3 regions of the Mesorhizobium sp. WSM4846 genome follow, and region 2 is predicted to be linked to each of the others. Evidence: riboswitches for the same ligand, from Rfam matches in the RefSeq annotation. Region 2 holds a riboswitch; each other region holds the start of a gene.
What was found. A riboswitch is a leader RNA that binds a small molecule or an ion and turns the genes downstream of it on or off. The one in region 2 is predicted to bind cobalamin.
Positions count from the first base shown of each region.

Region 1: it holds a riboswitch for cobalamin, as region 2 does, so the genes downstream of both, metE (5-methyltetrahydropteroyltriglutamate--homocysteine S-methyltransferase) here and AC0L15_RS14315 (CbtB domain-containing protein) in region 2, are expected to answer to the same signal.
Region 3: it holds a riboswitch for cobalamin, as region 2 does, so the genes downstream of both, AC0L15_RS27860 (ABC transporter ATP-binding protein) here and AC0L15_RS14315 (CbtB domain-containing protein) in region 2, are expected to answer to the same signal.

Region 1 is NZ_JBVVPZ010000034.1:68,597-71,865, reverse strand. It holds gene AC0L15_RS24305 (adenosine kinase) at 1-814, shown strand, start outside; cobalamin riboswitch at 1,196-1,397, shown strand; partial or broken gene metE (5-methyltetrahydropteroyltriglutamate--homocysteine S-methyltransferase) at 1,489-3,269, shown strand, end outside.
Region 2 is NZ_JBVVPZ010000014.1:39,379-42,647, reverse strand. It holds gene cobO (cob(I)yrinic acid a,c-diamide adenosyltransferase) at 1-402, opposite strand, end outside; gene cobU (bifunctional adenosylcobinamide kinase/adenosylcobinamide-phosphate guanylyltransferase) at 404-901, opposite strand; gene AC0L15_RS14320 (CbtA family protein) at 924-1,688, opposite strand; gene AC0L15_RS14315 (CbtB domain-containing protein) at 1,704-1,883, opposite strand; cobalamin riboswitch at 1,921-2,130, opposite strand; gene AC0L15_RS14310 (heparan-alpha-glucosaminide N-acetyltransferase) at 2,449-3,269, shown strand, end outside.
Region 3 is NZ_JBVVPZ010000047.1:51-3,319, reverse strand. It holds gene AC0L15_RS27870 (FecCD family ABC transporter permease) at 1-8, opposite strand, end outside; gene AC0L15_RS27865 (ABC transporter substrate-binding protein) at 38-985, opposite strand; gene AC0L15_RS27860 (ABC transporter ATP-binding protein) at 982-1,794, opposite strand; cobalamin riboswitch at 1,882-2,085, opposite strand; gene AC0L15_RS27855 (AraC family transcriptional regulator) at 2,351-3,184, shown strand.

The sequences.
Region 1 (3,269 bases), on a different contig from region 2:
CGCCGGCAACACGGCGGCGGGCGTCGCCAGCTTCGGCGGCCGCGCCGCCTTCTTCGGCAAGGTCTCGAACGACACGCTCGGCGAAATCTACGCCCATGACATGCACGCGCAGGGCGTCGCCTTCGACACCAGGCCGCTCAAAGGCGAACCGCCAACGGCGCGCTCGATGATCTTCGTCACGCCGGACGGCGAGCGCTCGACGAACACCTATCTCGGCGCTTGCGTCGAGCTCGGTCCTGAGGATGTCGAAGCGGACAAGGCGTCTGGCGCCGCCGTCACCTATTTCGAGGGATATCTGTGGGACCCGCCGCGCGCCAAGGAAGCGTTCCGGCAGACGGCGAAGCTCGCCCATGCAGCCGGGCGCGAAGTGTCGATGACATTGTCGGATTCGTTCTGCGTCGACCGCTACCGCGACGAATTCCTCGACCTGATGCGTTCGGGCACGGTCGATATCGTCTTTGCCAACAGCCACGAGATCAAGTCGCTCTACCAGACGGCGTTGTTCGACGAGGCGCTGGCGCAGATCCGCAAGGATTGCCGCATCGCCGCCGTGACCCGCTCGGAAAAAGGTTCGGTGATCGTGCGCGGCGACGAGACCGTGGTGATCAAGGCGATCGCCATCAAGGAACTGGTCGACACGACGGGTGCCGGCGATCTCTATGCCGCCGGCTTCCTGCATGGCTACACGCAAAGCCGCGACCTGCAGACCTGCGGCGACCTTGGCTCCCTGGCGGCCGGACTGGTGATCCAGCAGATCGGCCCCAGGCCGCGGCAGAATCTGCGCCGCGAGGCTGAGCAGGCGGGATTGTTGTAGGGCGGTGTTTCAGCGAGGTGCTGCCAGCGCCCTTTGTGAGGCTGTCCAGACAAGCGCGTACACATTGAAATGTCGCGTGCCCGTCCGTGAAGGATGGCGGTTTTCTCCAAATTTCAATTTTGCAGGCTCAGGAACGTTGTCGCACTTCGGCCAGTACTGCCGCCGATCATGATGGCCAAAACGTGTTTTTGACGAAGTCGTTTTTGAGCCGGGATCGTGTCACCGGCAGATTGCCCGAGCGGCGAGGCACAAGCCCGGAGAGTGGCGCAAACGGCTCAGCTCTACCGCGACCTGCGACTTGAGAACACGCCGCAAACGAACAATTTCACATAAAGACATAAACATTTCTTTATACGGCATTGACAACAAAGCGGGCCGCTGCGATTGTCTGGGTGTCGTGGTTCTCCGCAAGGCGTTGCCGTAGCGGAGCTAAGAGGGAAGCCGGTGCAATGCCGGCGCTGCCCCCCGCAACTGTAAGCGGCGAGCCAAACCCACCAATGTCACTAGGGCGAACTGCCCCGGGAAGACGGGGCAGAGGCTGTGACCCGCGAGCCAGGAGACCTGCCACGGCCAACAACGTCCACGGGCGGGGTGTCTGGTGGCCGCGGCAGCTCGGCGTTGATGCCGGCCTGCTAGCGCCTTCCTTGTCCCCGCCCCAACCATCGGGGTATGGAATGAATGTCTCCCAGCAAGTTCCCATAGCAACGCTTGGCGTGCCGCGTATCGGTCGCCGGCGAGAACTGAAATTCGCGCTCGAAAGCTACTGGTCCGGAAAATCGTCTGCTGCCAACCTAGTGTCGATGGCCAAGGCACTGCGTGCCGCCAGCTGGAGCGAGCAGCACGACCGCGGCGTGTCGAAAATCCCGTCGAACGATTTCTCACTGTATGACCATGTGCTCGACACCGCAGCAATGGTCGGCGCCGTGCCAGCTCGTTACGGCTGGACGGGCGGCGAGGTCCCGCTTGACATCTACTTCGCGATAGCGCGCGGGACGCAAGGCGATACTGCGGGTTGTGGACACGCCAGTCACGGGCATGCAGTTCAGGGGCAGCGCGTAACCGCGATGGAAATGACCAAATGGTTCGACACTAACTACCACTACATGTGCCGGAGCTGGGCGACGATCAGACATTCGCCCTCTCGTCGGCGAAACCAGTCGATCACTTTCTGGAGGCAAAAGAGCTCGGCATCCATACACGCCCGGTCATCCTTGGACCGGTGACCTTCCTCAAGCTGGCGAAGTCTCCCGACCAGGGCTTCAATCCCATAGCGCTCCTACCGCGCCTGCTACCCGTCTACGAGCAACTCCTGCAGAGGCTGGATCTCTCGGGGGCCGACTGGGTGCAGATTGATGAGCCGGCCCTTGTGCTCGATCTTAACCCGAACGAACGAGCTGCCTTCGAATTCGCCTATGGGCAGCTGTCGAAAGCCGCGCCCAAGTTGAAAATTATGCTGGCTACCTATTTCGGGCCGCTGGGAAACAATCTCGAGACCGCGCTTTCGCTGCGCCTGGCGGGCCTGCATCTCGACCTCGTGCGCGCTCCCGAGCAGTTGGAGACGGTTGGTCGGCTCGCACCGAAGGATCTGGTGCTCTCACTTGGCCTGATCGACGGCCGCAACGTCTGGCGCGCGAACCTGGCTGCCATTCTCGACCGCATCAAGCCGGTCGTTGCCGGGTGGCCGCTGGATCGCGTCGAGATTGCGCCTTCCTGCTCGATGCTTCATGTGCCGATGGACCTGCGGATGGAGACCGCGCTCGATGTAGACCTCCGTTCGTGGCTGGCATTCGCCGCCCAGAAGACTGAAGAGCTGCTCGTGCTGGCCCAAGCCTTGTCCGAAGGCAGGGAGGCCGTAGCAGGCGCGCTGAAGGGTTCTGAAGAGGCGGCCGCCGCGCGCGCAATGTCTGCAAAGGTCCATGATCCGCTCGTCCACGGGCGCGTTAGCAGCATTGACAGCGTCATGAAGCAACGAAAGAGCGCATTTGCCAAGCGCTCGAGAATCCAGGCCGACACGCTCGGCCTGCCGCCGTTCCCCACGACGACCATCGGGTCCTTCCCGCAGACGCCCGAGGTGCGCAGGGCGCGCTCCGCCCATGCGAAGGGCCGGCTGAGCTATATCGACTACCAGGCCTTCCTGAAGAAGGAGACCGAGGCGGCGGTCCGTTGGCAGGAGGAGATCGGGTTGGACGTGCTGGTACATGGCGAGTTTGAACGCAACGACATGGTGCAGCATTTCGGCGAGCAGCTGTCCGGCCTCGCCTTCACCCAGCATGGCTGGGTGCAAAGTTACGGCTCCCGGCTCGTGCGCCCTCCCATCATCTTCGGCGACGTATCGCGGCCCAATCCGATGACGGTTCTCTGGTGGCAATTTGCCCAGTCGCTGACGAAAAAGCCAATGAAGGGCATGCTCACAGGCCCAGTGACGATTCTTAACTGGTCTTTTGTTCGCGACGAC
Region 2 (3,269 bases):
GAGCACCAGAAGGCTGATCGATGGATCGGCCATCAGCTCGAGCACCTTGGCCCAGGCAGCCTCGGCGGCGGCGATGTCGCGCTTCAGATCCTGCGTTTCCCAGGTAAAACCCTCGCCCATCGTGTGCCAGACGACCCGGTCGCCGAAAGCGGCAAAGGCGTCCTTCTCGCCGGTATGCCATTTGCCCTTGATGAACTGGACGACGCCGACGCGCCTGCCGTAGCCGAGCATCCTCAGCGCCAGCCCGAAGGCGGCAGTGGTCTTGCCCTTGCCGGGCCCGGTGTTAACGATCAGCAGTCCCTTCTCGACCGTCTTGGCCGCGACCTCGGCGTCCTGCACCGCCTTGCGCTTGGCCATCTTGGCGCGGTGGCGTTGCTCGTCCCTGTCATCGATATCGGTCATATCACTTCACCTTGAGCGGCAGTCCCGCCACTATCAGCAGCACCGTGCCGGCGACGGCGGCGACCTGCTGGTTGAGCCGGCCGGCGGCATCGCGAAACCGGCGGGCAAGCGCATTGTCGGGCACGATGCCTTGCCCGACCTCGTTGGAAACCACGAACCACGGCCCGCGCGGCCGCGACAGCACATCCGCCAGCCCTCGGCATTCGGCCTCAATGTCGCGTTCGGCCAGCATGTGGTTGGACAGCCACAGCGTCAGGCAGTCGATCAGGACGGGCCGGCCGTCAGGCAGCGCCTCGATCGCGCCGACGAGATCGAGCGGCGCGTCGACGGTCGTCCAGCCCTCGCCGCGCCGTGCCCAGTGCAGCGCGATGCGTTCGCGCATCTCGTCGTCATAGGCTTGCGCCGTGGCGATGTAGGTCCACGGCGCTGGACAGGCCGTCACCAGGCTTTCGGCATGCGCGCTCTTGCCCGAGCGTGCACCGCCGACGACCAGGGTCAGCTTGCTGCCTGGAGCAGCGCGATCAGGCAAGGCTATCGCGCAGGCTGGTTGCGGTGCCGGTCAAGCGGCCGCGCACCAAGCCGACGACAGCGCCGAGCACCAGCCAGAACACCAGATTGGTCAGCGTCACCGCCACCACGAACTGATGGTGCAGACCTTCCGGGATCGGCGATTCGAAACTGTCGGGCTGCGGCGCGCCGACAAAATGCGGCGCCACGATCAACGCCACGGCAATTACCGCGAGCGGCAGCGATTTGCGAAAGGCGAGCAGCCCGAGGCCGGCCGCGGTCGCCAGCACGGTCGCCGTCCACCAGACCTGGCGCTGGGCGAGATCGGCCGCCGGCATCGCCGGCAGTTCGGGCGGCAGGCCAAGGTTCGGAGCCAGCGTGAACACGGCAAAGCCGGCAAGGCCCCAGAACATACCCTGTCGCCAATTGCCGATGCCGCCGGCGAACTCCGAAGCGGCGACCAGGATCAGCGCAAAGCCGATGCCGGTGACGACGTTGGCAACGACGTTGAAGGCGAAGCGCTCGAAGCCATCGGCCGGCGCCCAGCCTTCCTCTTCCGCGGTGGCTGCTTCAGCCGGCACGGCGCTGCTCATGGCATTGCTGCCTGCTGCGGCCGGCGCTGAACCATGGTCATGCGTGTGACCACCGCCGGTCTGTTCGTAGACTTCTGCCTTGAGGATGAGTGGCACCGTGGCGTAAGCCTGCATGCAGGCGAGAACGACGCCGGCCACAAGCCCTGCGATCGCCGCGATGAACACGACGTTGCGAAACAGTGTCATGGTGACAGCCCCTCGTCAGTGGCAGGGAAAGCCCATCGAATGGCGATAGTCGTGAGCGGCATTGTGGACCGCATCGATATGCGAGAAGCCGACAAAACCCATGACGAAAACGCCGAGAAATGCAGCAAGCGCCAACTGCACGAAGCGCGACTGCGAGGAGACGGAAGCGCCGAGCGAGACGGAAGCGGTATTCATGTCTTGTCCTTTCGCCCTCCACCCGAGGGCATAGAAGTCAGTTCTCCTGTCGCCGGCAGGTCTCCTGGCTCGCGGATCAGCGCCCTTCCCCACCTTCCCGAAGAAGCTCTTCCCGAAGAAATTCTTCAGTGGCATATGGAGAGGACTACCGCACACAGTTGCGGGGGCAGCCACGGCATTGGGAGATTTTGCCCTTACCGCATTCCCTCTTTGGTTCCAAAACGGAACCGACGACGGCTGCGACTATAGGCAGAATCGCCGCGCCCGGCAAACCAAATTCCGCCAGCTAGCAGCGCGAATGCGCCGTCAAGGTAATCGTTTCTCGTGGGCTCTTCCTTCTCCCCTTGTGGGAGAAGGTGGCCTCGCGAAGCGAGGTCGGATGAGGGGTGTTCCAGCTTGGCACCAACAGCGCTCCGGCCAGCACCCCTTCAACCGTCATGGCGCTGCGCGCCAATCCACCTTCTCCCACAACAAGGGGAGAAGGAAGAAGGAACGGCGCCTGTCTTCTTTTGTCCGGGGCAACCATGATAGTCGTCTTGCAGCACTGAATCAGAATTGCGAGACCATGACCATTCCTACGCCGGCCGTTCAGGACCGATCCAGGCGCATCATCGCTATCGACGTCGCCCGCGGCATCGCTTTGCTTGCCATGGCGAGTTACCATTTCACCTGGGATCTCGAATTCTTCGGCTACACCGATCCCGGCCTGACTGCCTTTGGCTGGTGGAAATTCTACGCGCGCTGCATCGCTTCGACCTTCCTGTTCCTGGTCGGCGTCAGCCTGTTCCTCGCCCATGGCAAGCAAATCCGCTGGAACGGCTTCTGGAAACGCTTCGCCATGGTCGGCGGGGCGGCGCTCGCCATATCGGCCGCCACAAGGCTTGCCACACCCGACAGTTTCATCTTCTTCGGCATCCTGCACGAGATCGCGCTGGCCAGCCTGCTCGGCCTGGCGTTTCTGCGGCTGCCGGCGCTGCTGACGCTGGTTGTCGCAGCTTTCGTCATCACCGCGCCGCTTTACCTCAGGTCCGAGATCTTCGATCATCCGGCCCTGTGGTGGGTCGGCCTGTCGGCAACCAACCCGCGCTCCAACGATTATGTCCCGCTGTTTCCATGGTTCGGCGCTGTGCTTGCCGGCATCGCAGCGGCAAAGCTTGCCTTCGCCTCCGGCGTGCTGACGCGGCTGGCGGGCCTGGCGCCCGGCCGCTGGACTGATCCGCTGGTTTTTATCGGCCGGCACAGCCTCGCCTTCTACCTGATCCACCAGCCGGTGCTGATCGGCTCGCTCTGGCTGTTTTCGCAAGTCATGCCGGCAGCCGTCGAAACCAGGCCGGTCACCTTCCTCAAAGAGTGCCAGGCATCGTGCGAGCAATCGCGCGACACGGA
Region 3 (3,269 bases), on a different contig from region 2:
GCTGCCATGGCCAATTCGAACGCCCTGTGGCGCAAGCTCAGAAGGCTTCCGGGTGCATCGCGCTGGCGATCTTGCCGATCGCCTCGATGTTAGCAGGTCCGGGCGTCAGCTCGGCATAGCGCAGCGCGACGAAGCGCTCGTTCCTGACCGCATCGGTCTCCTTCATTGCCGGATGGACTTTGAGGAAGTCGAGCAGTTTCCTGTAACCACCGCCGTCCTGGTAGTCGAGCAGGATCAGGAACTGCGGATTGCGGGAAGCGACCGTTTCCCAGTCCGTGTTGCCCCAGCTCGTCTGCATGTCGGCCATGATGTTGTCGCCGCCGGCAGCGGCGATCATGGCGCTGGGGATCGCGAACTTGCCTGATGTGAAGGGTTTGTCTTCGCCGGAGTCGTAGAGAAACACCCGCGTCCGCTCGCGGTCGCCGACCTTTGCCGTGATATCGGCGAGTTGCGCTTTCCAGCCTGAAACGAGTTTTTCCGCCCTGGCTTGCTTGCCGAAAATCCTGCCCAGCTTTTCGATGTCGCCGTAGAGCAGGTCCATCGAGGCGGCGGGGCGGTTGTTGTCGAGATGGACGCAGCTTTCCGTCAGCACCAGCGTCTTGACGCCGTGCGGCGCCAGCGTATCTGGCGTTACCTCGCCGCCCGGCTTCATGCCGTAATACCAGCCGGCGAAGAAGAAATCGGGCTCGACCGCGACCAGGTTTTCGAGCGCCGGGTATTTCGGCGCGAGTTCCGGGATCGCGCCCTGCTTGGCCTTGAATTCCGGACCGGCCTTGTACCATCCGGTGATGCCGGTCAGGCCGACGATCGACGGTTGCAGCCCCAGCGCGAAGGCCATCTCGGCCATGTTCATATCCTGGATGACGGCACGCTTTGGCGCGGCGTCGAACGTCAGCGGCGTGCCGCAGCTGTCGACTGTTACCGGGAAAGCGAAGGCTGTCTGGGCAAGCAGCAGAGAGGCAAAAGACAGTGCGAGGCGTTTCACGGATGTTGCTCCTTGGTTAGATCAGAAGAGGCACGGTTCGGGACTTCGAACACCGTGAGTTCGCGGTCTTCGGTCGGATGGCGCAGCCGAAGCACGTCGACGCCGAAAATCTCGCGGATCAACTGCTTGGTCAGCGCCTCGCGCGGACCGGCGAGTGCCTGCAGGCGGGCCTCGTTCATCACCGCGACCCTGGTGGCAAATGGCGTGACCAGCGACAGATCATGCAGCACCGCCACGACGGTCATGCCAAGCTGCGATACGAGTTCGAGAAGTTCGCTGCGGGCGCGCGGATCGAGATGATTGGTCGGTTCATCGAGGAACAGGATTTTTGGCTCCTGGGCGATGGCGCGCGCCAGCTGGGCGCGTTGCCGCTCACCACCCGACACCGAGCCGATCGTGCGGCCGAGCAGCGGCAGCAGGCCGGTTCTGCGAAGCGCTTCGACGACGACGTCGCGTTGCTCGCTCCTGCGTCGCCAGCAGGCATGCGGGACCCGCCCAAGTCCGACGTAGTCGATCACGGCAAGCCGCGGATCGGGCTGATCGGTCTGGCCGACGACTGCCATGTGCAGCGCCCGCTCGGCGGCCGGAAACGTCTCCAGCCGGCGTCCGGAAAATCTCACATCTCCCGCGCTCGGACGCAGCGTGCCGCATAGCATGCGCAGCAGCGTCGTCTTGCCGGCGCCGTTGGGACCGATGATAGCGAGGCGGTCTCCCGCCGCGACCGAAAGGCTGACCGCACTGACCAGGCGCTGGCCATTCGCCGTGGCGCTCAGTTCACGCGCTTCAAGAAGAGGCTGGCAGGCGTCCAACTTACCGTCACTTTCTCAATGGCGACGGAAGGAAGCTGGACCGGCCGACAAGACCGATGTCCACGTCTCCTCCCGGCACACCCCGTCCGGTCAACTCGTGCGATGGCAGGTCTCCTGGCTCGCGGGTCCTTACGCCATCCTGCCTTCCCAGCCTTGCCGGCCAGTGGCATTTTCGGATTTTGCTCGCCGCTTACAGTTGCGGGGGCAGCCACGGCCTCGATCCGAAGATCTCACCGTGTTCCCTTTTCACCCTCGCCTTTCGGCTTGGGGACCATCAGTCAGCCACCCTAGTTTTCCGCCAATCCCAGCGCAATAAGTTTCCGGGGTTCGGAGTGCCCCGCGAGCAATGGTCTTGTCAGAACGAGCATACCGAATCTCGTAATGTAATAACGTTACTACTTAAAAGACAACGCCTGCTCCCGTCAAGCCCTTCGCCCAACGCCTTCGACTTGCCGACCACCGTCGCATTGCGCGGTGCGCAATTTCGATCAAACTGCCTCCACCAGGAAGCGATACCATGACCTGGCCAATGCGCAGTCCCACAGCAAGGAGCCATATGAACCCGACCGAGAAAGCGCTGTGGTTCGTCGAAAGCCATCTGCCGGAAGCCATCTCGCTCGACGATGTCGCCAACAGCAGCGGCGTGTCGCGCTTTCACGTGACGCGGGCTTTCGGTGCGGCGACCGGCCGTTCGGTGATGGGCTACCTGCGTTCTCGCCGCCTGACCGAGGCGGCGCGCAGGCTCGCCGCCGGCGCACCGGACATTCTCTCGGTCGCGCTCGACGCCGGCTATGCCTCGCATGAGGCTTTCACCCGCGCCTTCCGCGACCAGTTCGGCACCACGCCGGAACTGGTGCGCGCGCAAGGCTCACTCAAAAACCTCGATCTCGTGGAGCCGATTCTGATGGACCAGTCCTTCCTCACCAATCTCGAGCCGCCGCGTTTCGAAACCAGCCGGCCGTTCCTCATCGCCGGTCTCGGCGAGCGCTACAGCTGCGAAACCAGCGCCGGCATCCCGATGCAGTGGCAGCGGTTCGGCCCCTATATCGGCAACATTCCAGGCGAGGTCGGCGACGTCGCCTATGGCGTCTGCGTCAACGGCGACGATGCAGGCAATTTCGACTATATCGCCGGCGTCGAGGTGTCCGATTTTTCGGACCTGCCGAAGGAGTTTTCGCGCGTACGCGTGCCGGAGCAGGAATACGCCGTGTTCGCCCATCGTGACCACATCTCGACCATCCGCCGCACGGTCAACACGATCTGGAACAAATGGCTGCCGGCCTCCGGGCACAAGATTGCCGACGCGCCCGAATTCGAGCGCTACGGTCCCGAATTCGATCCGCGCAGCGGCAATGGCGGGCTGGAAATCTGGATACCGGTCAAAGGGTGAGAATGGCCCAGTTTTCAACTTGTGTTGGAGACTAGTGTCGCGGCGCTCCGCCTTATCTTGTCCAGTTGATGGATGGGTAACACTT